One region of the Paenibacillus sp. 01T431 genome, then DNA from elsewhere that is predicted to be linked to it. Evidence: riboswitches for the same ligand, from Rfam matches in the RefSeq annotation. Region 1 holds a riboswitch; each other region holds the start of a gene.
The links. A riboswitch is a leader RNA that binds a small molecule or an ion and turns the genes downstream of it on or off. The one in region 1 is predicted to bind cyclic di-GMP.

Region 2: it holds a riboswitch for cyclic di-GMP, as region 1 does, so the genes downstream of both, AC1DM9_RS14840 (hypothetical protein) here and AC1DM9_RS30515 (transglutaminase-like domain-containing protein) in region 1, are expected to answer to the same signal.
Region 3: it holds a riboswitch for cyclic di-GMP, as region 1 does, so the genes downstream of both, AC1DM9_RS21360 (EAL domain-containing protein) here and AC1DM9_RS30515 (transglutaminase-like domain-containing protein) in region 1, are expected to answer to the same signal.
Region 4: it holds a riboswitch for cyclic di-GMP, as region 1 does, so the genes downstream of both, AC1DM9_RS11555 (methyl-accepting chemotaxis protein) here and AC1DM9_RS30515 (transglutaminase-like domain-containing protein) in region 1, are expected to answer to the same signal.

What each region holds. Positions count from the first base shown of each region.
Region 1 is NZ_JBFTPT010000025.1:167-4,237, reverse strand. It holds gene AC1DM9_RS30530 (tRNA-dihydrouridine synthase) at 1-97, shown strand, start outside; gene greA (transcription elongation factor GreA) at 412-888, shown strand; gene lysS (lysine--tRNA ligase) at 1,057-2,577, shown strand; cyclic di-GMP riboswitch class I at 2,745-2,823, shown strand; cyclic di-GMP riboswitch class I at 2,875-2,953, shown strand; gene AC1DM9_RS30515 (transglutaminase-like domain-containing protein) at 2,966-3,775, shown strand.
Region 2 is NZ_JBFTPT010000007.1:160,961-165,031, forward strand. It holds gene AC1DM9_RS14835 (copper amine oxidase N-terminal domain-containing protein) at 1-546, opposite strand, end outside; gene AC1DM9_RS14840 (hypothetical protein) at 571-1,305, opposite strand; cyclic di-GMP riboswitch class I at 1,661-1,745, opposite strand; gene galE (UDP-glucose 4-epimerase GalE) at 1,887-2,897, opposite strand; gene AC1DM9_RS14850 (oligosaccharide flippase family protein) at 2,982-4,071, opposite strand, start outside.
Region 3 is NZ_JBFTPT010000011.1:339,889-343,959, forward strand. It holds gene AC1DM9_RS21360 (EAL domain-containing protein) at 1-1,282, opposite strand, end outside; cyclic di-GMP riboswitch class I at 1,367-1,452, opposite strand; gene AC1DM9_RS21365 (metallophosphoesterase) at 1,569-4,071, opposite strand, start outside.
Region 4 is NZ_JBFTPT010000005.1:336,653-340,723, forward strand. It holds gene AC1DM9_RS11550 (DUF1836 domain-containing protein) at 237-1,007, shown strand; cyclic di-GMP riboswitch class I at 1,080-1,164, shown strand; gene AC1DM9_RS11555 (methyl-accepting chemotaxis protein) at 1,304-3,007, shown strand; gene AC1DM9_RS11560 (HSP90 family protein) at 3,171-4,071, shown strand, end outside.

The DNA.
Region 1 (4,071 bases):
AGCGATTTTGGAAAACTACGTCCACTCGCTTGGAGAGGACGAAGAATTCCAAGCTGTCAGTGCTGTTCCAGCAAAGAAGCGGGTTCTGCAGAAGTAGGCGCTTACTAAAATACAAATAGATCGGTTATGCGATTTACCCTGTAACGGGAGCGAGCCGACACCATTCGACAAAAGCCGCTATCATGCGGCTTCTGCTCTACATTTCAGAAATGAAACGGTTTCAATGGGTCGTCTGGCTTTGATTGACATTCAGGGTAACTTTGCAATATAATCGTGCAATATAATCTAACGAAGACATCAAGAGCGCTTCAAACAACAGTTGGTATGAGGAATAAGAAGCGTAATATATTAGGTAACAGTGAATTCATACAAGGTATGAAAAATTAGTCACATGACAGGAGAATCGGAAAGATGAACGATAAGCAAATCATTCTGACTCAAGAAGGGCTGCGAAAGCTCGAAGATGAATTAGAGAACCTAAAGTCGGTCAAGCGTCGTGAAGTAGCTGAACGTATTAAAGTAGCAATTGGCTATGGTGATATAAGCGAAAACTCGGAATATGAAGATGCGAAGAATGAGCAAGCATTTATCGAAGGCCGCGTTCTTACCCTTGAGAAAATGTTGCGCAATGCGCGTATTATAAATAATGACGATATTGATATTGATACCGTGAGCATCGGTTCGATCGTAACGGTTGAGGATATGGAGTATGGCGACACAATGGATTATTCCATTGTTGGTACAGCGGAAGCCGATCCTTTGCAAAACAAGATTTCAAATGAAAGCCCGGTTGGTAAAGCGATTCTAGGCAAGAAAAAAGGCACCGTTGTTGAAGTTAGCGTACCAGTCGGCATTATTCAATACAAAATTCTCGATATCAAAAAATAATGTTTGCTATGAGCGGTTCAAAAAGCTTCCTTGTAGGAAGCTTTTTGAACGTTTAAAATATAAGAACGTATATTACAGGTCTATACATTGCTTATATTTTATTGCGAAACGAGATTTTGCTGCATGAATCCGGTGACAGCTGCTTGCTTTTGCCGAATGATCAAGGAGATGAAAGAAGTGGAACAAGAAAACAATGAACAGCAGGAGCTAAGTGAGCTCTTGCAAATTCGCAGAAACAAATTGGACGAGCTTAGAGGGTTAGGTGTGGATCCATTTGGCCGAAAGTTCGAACGCACTCATAACGCCGAAGATATTGTACAAGCCTATGAAGGGCTTAGCAAAGAAGAAATAGAAGAAAAAGCGGTTGAAGTGCGTATTGCTGGCCGTATTATGCAGAAACGCGGTATGGGCAAAGCGGGTTTTGCTACGATTCAAGATTTGAGCGGCAAGGTTCAAATTTATGTTCGTAAAGATTCCGTTGAAGAGCATAAGTTTGCAGCTTTTGATTTGCTAGATATCGGTGACATCATTGGCGTAGTAGGCGTTGTATTCAAAACGAATACAGGCGAAGTCTCTGTCAAAGCACGTGATATTGAAGTTTTGACAAAGTCGCTTCTTCCATTGCCTGATAAATATCATGGCTTGAAAGACGTAGAGCTTCGTTATCGTCAGCGTTATGTTGACCTTATCGTGAATCCCGACGTCCAACAAACCTTTATTACTCGTTCCAAAATCATTCAATCCATGCGTCGCTACCTAGATTCCCGCGGGTATTTAGAAGTAGAAACACCAACGCTGCATTCCATTGCAGGCGGTGCTGCAGCACGCCCTTTCGAAACGCATCATAATGCGCTGGACATGCAGCTCTACATGCGTATTGCAATCGAGCTTCATTTGAAGCGACTGATTGTAGGCGGATTGGAGAAAGTATATGAGATCGGCCGTGTATACCGGAATGAGGGGATTTCGACTCGCCACAATCCAGAGTTTACAATGATTGAGCTTTACGAGGCTTATGCTGATTACAAGGATATTATGGCATTGACAGAGAATGTCATCGCACATATTGCGCAAGAGGTTCTTGGAACAACGAAAATCACTTATCAAGGCCAAGAGATTGATTTGACACCTCAGTGGCGTCGCGTCAGCATGGTTGAGCTTGTCAAAGAAACGACTGGCGTAGATTTCGGCGTGGAAATGAGCGACGAGGAAGCCCATCGTTTGGCGAAAGAACACAAAGTTGCCGTTGATCCGCATATGACATTTGGTCATATTCTCAACGCTTTCTTTGAACAGTTCGGTGAGCACACGCTTATTCAGCCAACCTTTGTTACAGGACATCCGGTTGCTATTTCGCCGCTTGCTAAGAAGAGCGAAGCAGATCCACGCTTCACCGATCGTTTTGAGCTATTCATCGTAGCACGTGAGCATGCTAATGCATTTACGGAGCTTAACGATCCGATTGATCAGCGTGAGCGTTTCGAGTCGCAGCTTGTTGAGCGTGAGCATGGAAATGACGAGGCGCATGAGATGGATGAAGACTTTATCCGCGCTCTGGAATACGGCATGCCGCCAACAGGCGGACTAGGAATCGGTATCGACCGATTGATCATGCTTCTAACAGATGCTCCATCTATTCGTGATGTACTGTTGTTCCCTCATATGAGAGATCAGCGTTCTGCTGAATAAGAAAGAAACAAGGAACCGTTTGGCTTTTAGCAGCCAATGGTTCTTTTTTTTCTAATATCGAGAATTTGCAACAACAATCCTTAAAAACATTCAAATTATGATTGATATTGTAGTACAATCTATTGATTTGCTAGATTCATATGGTAGAATAGAACTAATAAAGCGCTACACGATAACGGCAAACCTATRGAAAGGTAGGGACGCAAAGCTAAAGGGCCTTCCGTATGATGGCAGCCAGCTACCGAATGAACAGGCTTTTTTTTGTTTGTATAGGGGAAATTCATCACAAAGCGCTTCACACGATAATGGCAAACCTATCGAAAGGTAGGGACGCAAAGCTAAAGGGCCTTCCGTAAGATGGCAGCCAGCTACCGAAGGGAGTATATTCATGCGTAAATTTATGTTAGTCATCGCAGCTTTTGTTCTTTTTGCATCCATCCATGTAACGGTCGTTCAGGCAAATGAAGCGGACTCTTCTGATTGGCTCAATACGGGGAATTTAGATAAAGGTGTTGTCTCCGTACAATATGCAGTGAACACTAAAGTGAAAACGAAGCTTATGATCGCAAAAGGCGCATCAAACTATACATATAATCTAACCGGCGGAAAAACAGCTGAGAAGTTTCCATTGCAGCTTGGCAATGGCGAATATACGATATCTGTTCTAGAGAATACAACAGGCAACAAATACAAACTGGCGAAGAAAGAAACCGTGACGCTTGATTTGAAAGACAACAAGGTTTTGTACTTGAATTCCATCCAGAACATTGACTGGTCGAATGCGAGCAGCGCCATCGTCAAGGCAAAAGAATTAGCGAGCAATAAAAAAACGGATATGGAGAAAGTAAAGGCAATCTACGAGTATATTATTACGAATGTAAGTTATGATAATCAATTAGCTGCTAATCTGTCAGTTGATTACCTCCCCAATATTGATCGCACATTTAAATCGAGAAAGGATATCTGCTACGGATACGCTTCATTGTTTGCGGCAATGCTGCGGAGCGTGGATATCCCTACGAAGCTCTTGATGGGACAATCTACTTATGTGGATGTTTATCATGCTTGGAACGAAGTGTACTTGGATGGGAAATGGGTTACGATTGATACGACTGTTGATGCGGGTCTAAAGAAGGGCAAGAAAAAGTATGAGCTTATCAAGGATGCAGCTCAATATACAGTTACAAAAACATATTAGAAGTCATACGAGCTTGCGGAAATCGCAGAGCTCGTTTTTTTATGTCTTTCTTCAATATAGGTGCGGAGGAAGCGAAGCAACGATTACGCAATTAGAAGGCAAATAGGAGTGTTGAAAACTTTTTCGTAAATAATGAAAAAAACACTTGCAATGCTATATACGCCTATGATATATTATCTAGGTCGCCAACGAGATACACGGTCGACAAGAGAGAAAAGATTGCTCTTTGAAAACTGAACAACGAGTAATAACTGCCTCGCAAATCCTTCGGGATAAGCGAAAAAAGCGATAAAAAG
Region 2 (4,071 bases), on a different contig from region 1:
CTCAGCTCGATATGCTGCTGACTCACCGCTAACTGTTTTCGTCACCGGATCGTAGCTAATCTGTGTGCCTACTGATTCTGACAAGAAGCGAATGGGCACATAGATCGAGCCTTTATAGGCATAGAGGGATTGACCAGCCGGCAATGCCTTCGTCTTTCCATTAAACACAAGAGTTGCATTAACTGGCTGTATTGCAATTGTAACGCTCGTTTGCGGCTTCTGGCTGCCCGTAGCGGCACTCTGCAATTGTTTCTTCAGCGCAGCAAGCTCTTTCTCTGTTGGCTCGGAGATCGTCGCTTTCGCACCATCCCAATTTACTGTTTTTAGCAGCGCGTAAGAAATATAACGAATCGGTACGTATGTACTTCCTTGATGAATAAATGAATATTGTCCATCGGGCAGTTTGAGTGCTTGTCCATCAAATTGCAGCTTAATGGGCTGTGTCTTTGTCTTAATCGTTTCGGTTGCTGCGGATGCAGCGGTTGCAAGTACGGATGACAACATCATTACAACTAGAAAAATAGATAGAATACGTGACTTTTTCATAGAGCCTCCTCAGAATAGTAAAGCTTACTTGTTTAGCGAGTTTGCAATTACTGCAAGCGCATTGGCTCTAGCACCAGCCTTCGCACTCTCGTATTGCGCGCTCCAATCCGGAAAGCTTTGCTCACCTAGATCGGCTGCTTTATACTCGCTCTTGGCATTGCTTATTAATTGATTGAACCTGGCATCACAATCGGCTTCCGCAGAAAATACCTTATTCAGGTATTTACTTTGAATAGTAGCAAGCGTAGCTTCTTCATCACCGCTAAGCTCTTTCGCAATCTGCTTAACCAAGCTATTGCTGGTTGCTTGACACGAAGATTTCAGTTTTTCCAGCTTTGCTGTAACCGATGCATCAATCTCTTTTTTCTTCTGGGACTTATTTTCGGAGTTTGAAGATCCCTTATCCGGCTTTTGTCCCTTGTCTACATTATTAGACGCTTCATCTGGCGGCAAAGTTGCGCTGGGACTAGGTTTTAGGACTTCATCTGGCTGCGTCGTTGGAACTAGATCAGGCTCTTGTGATGGAGTAGCATCAGGTTCTGAAGTCTGATCTGTCTGATTAGTAGATTGTTCATTGGGCTGCTCCGTAATCTTCGGCGACTCTTGTCCTGCATTGCTATCTGCAGCTTCTTCAAGACGCCCATTCAGTTCATCTACCTGATTTAACTTCGAATAGAGACTCATGCTTCCATAAATGACAATACCGATAACAACGAGAGCACCTGCGATAATCATTAGTGTTTTGTTCGTTTTTTTCATTGTTTTGGTTTCATATGAGCCACTAAAGAAGCAATGATTGCATATGAATCTCCTTCTTAGAATTTAAAATAAAAAAGCTGACGCTTCATAGTGACGGGGCGTCAGCTTGCGGATATAGCGTTTTCAGATCTGTTAACGACGCCATTCGTGCTAGTTCATGAGACAGCTGCTAGTTTATTTTTGTGATAAACAATCCTCAAATAAATCTCCATGCGCTTTTTCTCATCTAAGCAATCTTCCCACAGCAATTCATTGAATCCCATACAGAGTTGATGCCATTCACGTACAACGTTTGCGCGCATGAACATAATAATAACCTCCATGTTTCCACATAAACCACGCGGGAGGCACGATATTCGGTAGCTGGCTGGCAGTCTTTTAAAAGATAAGCCCCTGTAGCTTTGCGTCACCACTTTTCAATGGTTTTGCCTTTATCGTGTGGTTATGCGGTTGTTTTGTTTAATGGTATGGTAACAAAATTGTTGAGGGGTGTATAGGGTTTGTTGAATTATCAAACGTTACTAAATTTAATGATATTTTTCTCAAATGTAGTACGTCTTTGAACTGTTTTTGTAACTGCTCTATTCGTATCCATTTGGATTATTTAATTGCCAACGCCAAGAGTCTGCGCACATTTCTTCAATACCTTTGTTAGCAACCCACCCAAGTTCTCTTTTCGCTTTTGTGATATCTGCAAAACATACAGCTACGTCTCCAGGCCTTCTCTTAACAATTGTATACGGAATAGTCACACCAGAAACTTTTTCGAAGGTTTGTACAACGTCTAATACGCTATACCCTTTACCAGAACCTAAATTATAAACTTCTACACCTGTACCTAACATAGCTTTATTAAGAGCCTTTAAATGTCCTATTGCAAGATCTACCACATGAATATAATCTCTGACTCCGGTCCCATCATGTGTTGCATAGTCATTACCATAAACTTTAAGTTGAGCTATCTTTCCCATTCCTACATTTGTAATTATGGGCATTAAGTTATTTGGTATTCCTTTCGGATTCTCACCAAGCAAGCCACTTGCATGAGAGCCAACAGGATTAAAATAACGTAATATTAAAATACTCCAGCCTTTATCTGAATCATAAATATCTCTAAATAATTCCTCAATTATTAATTTAGTACGACCATAGGGATTTGAAGAACCTAACAAATGATCCTCAGTAATTGCTCCTGATAAAATAGGAGAATAAACAGTGGCTGAGGAACTGAAAACTATTCTTTTCACGTTATACTTTTGCATAACTTGGCATAGAATTAGAGTTCCTGTAATATTATTGTGATAATAATTAAGTGGTAATGAGACTGATTCGCCTACTGCCTTAAGTCCAGCAAAATGAATAACAGCATCAATATTATTTTCTGAAAATATTTCATCTATACTCTCTTTGTTTAACAAATCAACATTGTAATATTTCATTGGTTTTCCTGTTAACATTTGAATTCGATTTAAGGATTCACGGTTACTGTTAGACAGATTATCAATAACTACTAATTCATAACCAGCATTTAATAATTCAAGGCAAGCATGACTTCCAACATAACCAGCCCCCCCTGTTACTAAGATAGCCATTACTATCACCCTTCCTTTTTTATCAAACTTATTGAACACATAAGAAAATTGTGTTCTGAAAATAATTAATTTATGAGATTATTTTTATAATTTTTTTGATAAATATTTCTTAGATTTATATTTCTGAAATAAAGATCTCAAAGGAGTAATTAACAAATTCCTTTCATAGTTATTCATTCCTATAGTCCACATTAAAAAAGAAAATAAAATTAAATATACAAAAATTTTAATAAACAATTGAATTAGATTTATGTCAATAATAAAATAATTCAATAACAATCCGAACATCATTGCAGTAAAAACTGATACACTCATCTTAAGTATATTTCTCCAAAATCCTATAATATCAATTTTCAATTTGATATAATAATAAATATTCATAACAAATACATTTCCAAGAACTAAAGCAACAGTTGTTCCAATAGCAGCTCCGATTCCGCCGTAAATCTTTCCAAGATATAAACTAACTACTATACTAAGTAATGCTATACATACGTATGTGATAGCACGAAAACCCATTATATTTTTAGCTTGTAATATCGTCATACTTAAAGTCTGAATTAAAGGTACAGTAAGAGGTATCATAATTATTAATGCAATAATATAAGCATTAGAATAGTCTATTCCCGCCCAATATTTTATAAATGCTTTCCCATAAAGTATAAAACTACTTAGAATTAATGATAGTATTATATATTGTAATCTACCTATTCTGATAAATACATTTGAAATCTCTTCTTCTGAACTATTCTGTGCAATCATCTGAGTGATTCTAGGAAGAAAAACCCCGCTTATAGCTGTAGATAATGCCATATAATAATTCACGAATTGTAAAGCAATGGCATATACTGCAACCATTTTCGAACCCGACACAATACCTAATATGAATTGGTTAGATCCCCAATATATTTTATCAACTATAATAAACAAAAACATCCAGAAAGAGTATTGAAATATCTCTTTTAATAAAACAAAATCAAAATTTTTGAATTTTAATTTTGTATTTAATTTCACAAAACAATACCACATATTAGCTACTAAATAAACAATATTAAAAATAGTTATTGTTAACACCAAAGATAAAGACTTGTATCCCATAAACAACAATAAAAGCATAATAAGAGGAACCATTAAAGATCTTAAAATATTAGTAATCTTTAAAAAGACAAAACGT
Region 3 (4,071 bases), on a different contig from region 1:
GATCCACGTCAATCAGCACGATCGCCAGCCTCTGCTTAAAATACTCGCTTACCCTTAGCTGCTTATCTAGCTGGTCTTCAAACATTCTGCGATTTGGCATCTCCGTTAAATAATCGTGGTAAGCCAAATATTGATTTAATTCCTCAGCCTTGCTCCGATCCGTAATATCAAGGACTACTCCAACGATTGCCTGCTCTCCCATATTTGACACTTGATTATAGTGCACTTCGCAATGAATAATCGTCCCATCTTGTTTAATGGCTCTGTGGCAGAAATTGGATACAGACTGACCCTCCTGTAACTTCGTTAGCTGATTAACGACGGCTTCACGGTCTGAAGGATGGATCGTCTGTATAATATCCATACCATTCAAGGAGTCATAACCAAACATTTTATTGAGCTGATCGTTTGAATAAACGAAGTTGTTTTTCTGCGCGACAAAAATACCGACAATGGATTGCTCGACAATACTGAGGTATTTTAATTCGGTCTCAGTCAACGATTGCTCAATCATTTTTTGCTGCGTAATATCCTTGGCAATGCCATAGACACCGATAAGCTTTTTATTAATAATGATTGGAATATTGGTCACATTAAATTTGATCGTTTGTCCTGTTCTCGTAATGCCTGTCGTATCATAGTTTTGAGGTGTCAGCGTCTTGACTGTTTGCTCAAAATATTGAATCGTTTTATCCAGCGCTGCGGCATCTACAAATTTATGAAAACTATCATTTATAATTTCCTCTTTCGTATATCCAAAAAGTTGCTCAAGCACTGAATTGCATGACAAAAAACGCCCTTGTGCGTCTAAAGAAAAGACCGCGTCAGGATTGTTTTCAAATATCGATTTATAAAGCTGTTCTTCTAGTGTGAGGCGATGCTGCAATTTTTTATTTTCCGTTACATCCTGAATCATGCCTATCGTCAACAATATCTCGTTTTCGTCATTAAGTATGAATGTAATGTTTTCTACAACATATCTAACTTCACCGCTCTGACGAACGATTCTGTACTCGCAAACGCTCTCCTTCTTTGATTCAATTGCAAGGTGGAACTGCTGAATAACACGCTCACGATCATCGGGATGTACAAACTCAAAAAATTCGTCCATCGACATCGAGAAATCAGATTTCATACCATATATTTCGAACATTTGATTCGACCAGGATGCTTCTCTGCGAATATGGTCAAACTCCCAGTAGCCTAAATTCGCTATCTTTTGAACAATATTAAAACTACTAACATTAACATTGCCATTAAAACGTTTAATCATTTGTTTCATTGCTAAATATCCCCTCTTTTTCATAACGTAGGCGGTAACCTGAAGTTTTTAAGGAGAGGATATAGGTATGTTATCACTCATCCTTTTGGCAACCCAGCCACCTTTGGAAATTTCCTTTAGGCCTGTTGGCTTTGCGTCATTGTCTTTCGACAACTTTGCTTTTTACTAGGACTTTTTACATATACCAGTATTCCATATTATTCCGATATATACCATAACCAATTTAATAATAGGTCGAATGATGTAGAAAAACCTCCCATTTTGGGAGGTTTGGTATATTGATGATTTACAATCTAGGATCGATTTCCTTCTCTTTGGCGACCTCAAACAACAGATTAGCAACAGCCGCTTGATATCCATCGTTGTCTGGGGCAATTTCAGCAAAAGGAATCGCCAGCATATGCTGTCCTAGCCGGTACTCGTTAAATGATGTACGAAGCTTTTGCGTAATATTTTTTTGCTTGATGAGCTTATTGTACTTGTGCGGAAATCTATAATCATAACCGTAAATAATAGACATGTATTCCTTATTGCGCACTTTCATATAGGGAACCGTGTACGGCTGAGGCATCTCCGGCTTTATCACGACACCTTCCATATGATTGTCTACCGTAAGCGTGTAGAAATATTTTTCTGCAAGCTCATAGCTCTCCGCATCAGACAGCACAAGCGTAATGAATGGATCGTCAGAGAGGAAACGATACATCTCCGAGGTTTTCCACGCTGGCAGCTGCTCTCTTCCGTCCACGTATACGATTTTGAGCAGCGAAAATGGCTTGTATTCAAGCTCCCCTGCCTCGGCATACAGCTCTAGCTGCCTCTTATACGTTTCATATGCTTTGATATGCTCATCAATTGGCCTGTTTTTCTCAAGAATAGAATGAACATGCTTAAAATTTTGATAGACGGCTAGGCCATACTTCTCATTAATAGCCCCTTTGCTAAGGTGAAACTGATCCTTTTCAAAACCACTTTCCTTGAAATCATGCGCAAGCTTTCCGAACGCTTCCTCGAATCCATTCGCCTTCAGGAATGCAAGCTCTGTCTCAAGCCCCTTCTCAATTGGCTTAAACTGCTTTTCGATGAGACCTTCTCCCAGCGCCTCCCATGGCAAAAGCTCGCCATCCAGCAGAAGCATCGATATATCGTTTTCCTTCATGTAGCTTCCGAATCTTTGCAGCAGTCGCTCATAAACAGCGGTTAGGTCAACCTTATTTATTTTGTACCCATTGCGGCTCACTGCAAAACATTGCTCGATATCTGCATGCAAATAAACATTGCAGCGTGATCCCATATATTTGGGCTGCAGCACGACCTCTTTAACACCGCGCTCCATAAAATAGTTCAGCCCTTTCCTCAGCGATTCCAGCTCACCCGCCGCTTCATCCTTATCTGCAGGAGACATGGTTCCTGAAATAAAGTTAATTTTATTGCGCGAGCAATACTGCAATCTGCGGGCTTCATCATCATCCAGCTCCTGCAGCGATACTTTGCGTTCCTCTTTGAAGAGAGCAGGAAGCTCGCCTTCCATGCCGGCTATTGCCGATTTCTGTGATTTGAAAGTCGGCTTCACCGACAGAGAAACCGAGGTTAGCAGATTGCCGTGAACTGCGCCTGAATCCAAATGGATTTTATTTCTGATCCGAAATGCTTGTTTAGCAGCCACATGTCCAAAAACATGATACGGCTGGTTTCCTGCTGCATCCCGCTTCAGAAACGCAAGCTGTGCTTCAATCGGCGCCGATCGGTCGAGTCTAAAATTGCGCTGATGACGGATCGAATTCACATCCAGCTTGCCAATATATTTGTTCTCGCATGGCGCGTGAGTCACATAATAGGATGGTCCTGATTTTCCTACCATTCTGTAGAAAGGCTTCGACAGCGATACGAGATGATTAAACTTCTGAAGCAGCTCAGCATCGCCTCTCAGCACCTCAGTCGAATCGAAGTAGGCATGCAGCAGCTCCTCTTCCACACCTTTGATTTCACCACGCATATATTTATGGACGAAGTTTTCATGATTCCCAAGCACAAACAAAAACTTATCCTGATTCGTATATAGGAAATCAATGATTTCCTTAGTGCGGCTTCCCTTATCGATCCAATCTCCAACGAGCAATACTTTTGTACCGCTGACCTTTCCTGTCTCAACCAATACATTGCCCTCTAGTTGAAACCCATGGCTAACGAGCAAAGCCTTCAGCTCATCCACACATTCGTGAACGTCACCGACGATAATCGTCTTCTGGTCCAGCGGTAAAAAAACGTCCAAATACTCAGCAGCATCCTCGATTATAATCTTATAATCCGGATTCGCAACCTTATCCATAGGAGAATAAAAATCTTTAGCCCGCACCTTATGAACTTTGCTGTATTTCTCCCTCGAGAGCGAACCAAGCACATCCTTGCGCAAACGATTAATGTGGCTCGTTATCAGTTTCTTCGAACGCTCCGATGAATAATAATCATCCCGCTTCTTGTAATCAAACAGCACGACTTCAAGGTTGTAGTTATTTTCCTTTGCAACCTCTCTCACTCTCGCCCGGAAATCCTCCGACAAACCTGTTGTATCCACGACAACAAATTCCGCATTGATGGGGAAAGTAGTGACCAGACGCAGCTTCTCGAACAAAAGGCGGAAAGCCTGATCGCTCGCTTCAAGCATGATTTGATCATATTTGTCATAATCAGAGCCTAGAAGCTCTTGTCTAATGCTATCGGATGAAATATATTGCACGTTCGCATTCATGCCCTTGCTGTCATCCCTAAATCGCAGCTGCGGCATCAGC
Region 4 (4,071 bases), on a different contig from region 1:
TTATGTTTATATTTTTTTTATTCTTATGATCTACTATAACGAATGATTACATGATATGACAAATGCCATATCCAACGGTAACAGCCTTATACGCGCTTTAAAAGCGATTTAACGAGAATGAAAGGCTTATTCTCATTGATTTTCGAGCCTTTACAAGCGTCATTCTCCGGCATATGATGAGTTCATATGAACTTGTAATATAGGAATGCAAGACGAATGCGCGAGGAGGAAGCGATATGGAGTCCTTTACGCTTACTCGAAAAGAGATGGCTTGCTTGCTGCTGGCTCTGGACGGAAAGTATAATTTGAAGCCACTGCAAGTGCTGCAAGCCGCATGGACCAAAACGCATCAATGTGACTTGGAGAAAGGCACGGGACTGCCTGCATTTATGTCTACGCTGCTGCCTCCAATTATTGAAAAGCTCATTAAAGGAAATGAGATTAAAGGCTTTTCACTACATGAAATTGCTGCGTTGGGCCAACTAATCGAATATTCGAATCTGTCGATTACCTCCATGCAAAACTGGGTAAAGCGAGATTTCAAACCTTATTTCGATTGTCCGAAAGCTGGGAAAAAATATTCTCTGAACCAAGCTGCGTTATTATTCATTATTGATGATTTAAAGTCAAATCTTGATTTTGAATCAATACGCAAGCTTTTTGAGATCGTATTCAAGAAACCAGAGGATGAAGCAGACGATTTAGTTGGGCCTATTGAATTATATGCATCTTATACCAGTATGTTTGAGGAGCTAGATGCGAATAACGATCAACTGCTCGACATTTCCGGTCATTTGAAGGAAAATCCGCATCAAGATTTATTGACAGAGCATGTCATTCGCTCTTCAGCGAATCAATTTGCAAGCAGATTGCCGAATTTAACGGAAAAACAATGGGAAGCGGTGCGAAATATTTTGCTCGTTGCGGTTATTTCCATCCAAACCTCCTATTTTCATTCGTTAGCAAGGCGTTATTGCAATGCAACCTTATTTTTAGCCACAGAATAAATATGGTTCAAGGGATGACAAATTCACTAAATAGTCCTATACTGGTTTAAGTTGTAAACTACAAAATAGACAAACTGAAAAAGGCAAACTTGTTGAAAGACAAGGACGCAAAGTTATGGGCCTAAGGTGTACGCACTATGGCTGCCAGACCGCCGGAAGGATAATAAGCTAACTGAGCTGTCCGCCTCCTGTGGCTGGATAGCTTTTTTTGTTTTCAGGAGACAGAGGAGAGAGCAAGCAGGATGGTTTTTAAGGATAGGATAGAGAGAGCAAAAATACTGTTTAAGAAATTGAGTTTGAAGAAAATAACGAGCAAATTATTGCTTGTTACCGCAATCATCACACTTTTTAATGTAGGCTCGGGCGTTTTGATTTATTTTCAAAATCATTCAGTAGCAACCTCAGTCGAAGGCTCAGAGGAATTGCAGCGTGCTGAACGCAATTATCAAGGTATATCGAATAGGCTGCTGAAAGTGATGCTTCTAATGGTAGATGCCATTGAAAATGGCAAAAGCGATGCAACGCTGATCATGAAGGATTTGGAAACGATGCCTGCCAACATCGATGAATTAGAGAAACAGCTTATCGATATGGATAAGAAATATCCGCCTGCAACGGAAGATGGTCCTTATTATGCGAATCAGGTTAATGTTCTTAAGCTTGCATTAGATAACTTGAAAGTGACGAATACAGATGTGAGTGGATTATCATCAGATGAGAAATCGCTCCGCATAAGCAATCTAATAAGCGTATATACCGTCATTCTAAGTTATTCCAACGATACAATGCACGAGCGTTTGACCGCAGACGCTAACGCGACGCAGAAGCTTCTCGATAAAGACATATCCAGTGCGAACCTTATTGTGCTTATAAATGTCATTTTGCTAGCTATTCTTCCTGCTATTATGATTTTTGTCATCTCACAATCGATTAGAACAGGACTTGTAGGCATTACAAAAAGAATTAAGCAGTATGGCAATAATGATTTTACAAGTCAAGAAAAACTCGTTCGCTCTGACGAATTTGGCGATCTTGACCACGCTTTGGCTAATATGGGCGATCAGCTGCGAGAAACGATTAAAGCTACGCTTGAAGTGAGCGAATCCGTGCTCCACATTTCGAATAATATGGATAATATGATTGGTATTAATCGAAAAGCATCAGAGGATGTAAATGGCCAAGTGGAGCTGGGCAGAAAAGTGCTGCTGTCGCAGTATGACGATGCTTCATCCATTTCGGCAGTTACGGAAGAAATCTCAGCAAGCTCTCAGCAAATTGCTGCGTCGAGTGAATACATAAACAATGATATGCAAAATATGAAGCAATCATCTCATAACGGCACGCAGCAGATGGCTGGCGTGGTCTCGATGGTAAATGAAACAGTAGACCAGTTCTCAAAGCTAACTGAAGCTTTCGAAACGATGAATGAACGATATAACAATGTAGCTAAGTTTTTGAACGGCATTCAGGATTTGAACACACAGACGAATTTGTTGTCACTGAACGCATCCATTGAATCGGCAAGAGCGGGTGAGCATGGCAGAGGGTTCGCAGTTGTCGCTGATGAGATCCGCAAGCTGTCCAGTCAGACCGATATGATCTCGAAGCAGATCACGAAGGAGCTGACACTCATACAAAGCGATGTGGCAGCAAGCAGCCGCACGATCGGCAGCTTCGCGAATGTTATTAACACGACTCGTCAAGCATCCGAAACCGCAAGCAGCACATTCCAAGCATTGGAATCACAAAGCAGCATGCTGTCAGATCAAGTGAGCGAGATTTCTACGGCAATTAGTGAAATTACAACAGGCATGTCTCATATCGTGTCTGCAGTAGACAAGCTATTGACGACGTCTTCAGAAGTGAATGGGAAAATGGAACATATGAGCGAGCTTTCAGTTAAGCAAAATGATATTTCCGATGATTTGCGCACGCTTGCGGAGAAGCTTTCACTTTCCTCACAGGATTTGAAGGAGAAAGCAGCTGTTTTCAAAGTGTAAGCAACAAAAATGATAATCGAGTGAGGCAGGCAGCATCCATAGGTTTGGGGTGCTGCCTGCCTCTTTGTGCAAATAAAGAAGGATAAGCGAGTATAATGCCGAATCAATGAATGGAATAGACCAATAAAAAAACAGATCCACTATGGGAGACAGGATGAGCGAAATGAACTTTCAAGTTAATTTACAAGGGATGATCGAGCTTCTCTCAAAGCATTTATATTCGAGCCCAGGCGTGTTCATTAGGGAATTACTGCAAAATGGCGTTGATGCGATTACAGCACGCAAACGGCTTGGACATCGCTTTGATGCACGCGTAACAGTTGAAATTTACGGTTCTCGAACGATTGCCGTTCACGATAATGGGATAGGCTTGTCCGAATCCGAAATCCAGCTTTTTTTGGCTCAAATCGGAAGTACCTCCAAGCGTGACGAAATGGATTCAGCAGACGACTATATTGGACAATTTGGCGTGGGTTTGCTGTCCTGCTTCGTAGTGAGCGGCGAGATCGTTGTTATTACCCGCTCCGCTCTAGAAGGCGATACTTTAGAATGGCGTGGGCGGCCTGACGGCACGTACACGATTCGCAAGCTTGAGAAGGATGCTCCAATCGGCACCACCGTGTTTTTGACATGCAAGGAGGGTTACGAGGATTATTATGAATGGGATCGTGTGATGGAGTTAATGAGCCATTATGGTCAGTTCCTGCCTGTTCCGATTCATTTGTCCGAAGGGAAAACAGATATTAGGATTAACGAGGAAACTCCTCCGTGGTCCATGAATAGCAGTGATGCGCTCACCTATGGCGAAGATCACTTGTATCAAACCTTCTTGGATGCCATACCTTTAAAATCAGTAATTGGTGAGCTTGAGGGTGTCGCTTATATTCTTCCTTATGCTGTAAGCTTGCAAGCCGAGAAAAAACATAAGGTATATATGAAACGTATGCTGCTTTCCGATCAAGTTAACAATATGCTTCCGGATTGGGCTTTTTTTGTTACGTGTATCATGAATACGAATGGACTTCGACCAACGGCTTCTCGGGAGTCATTTATGGAAAATGAGC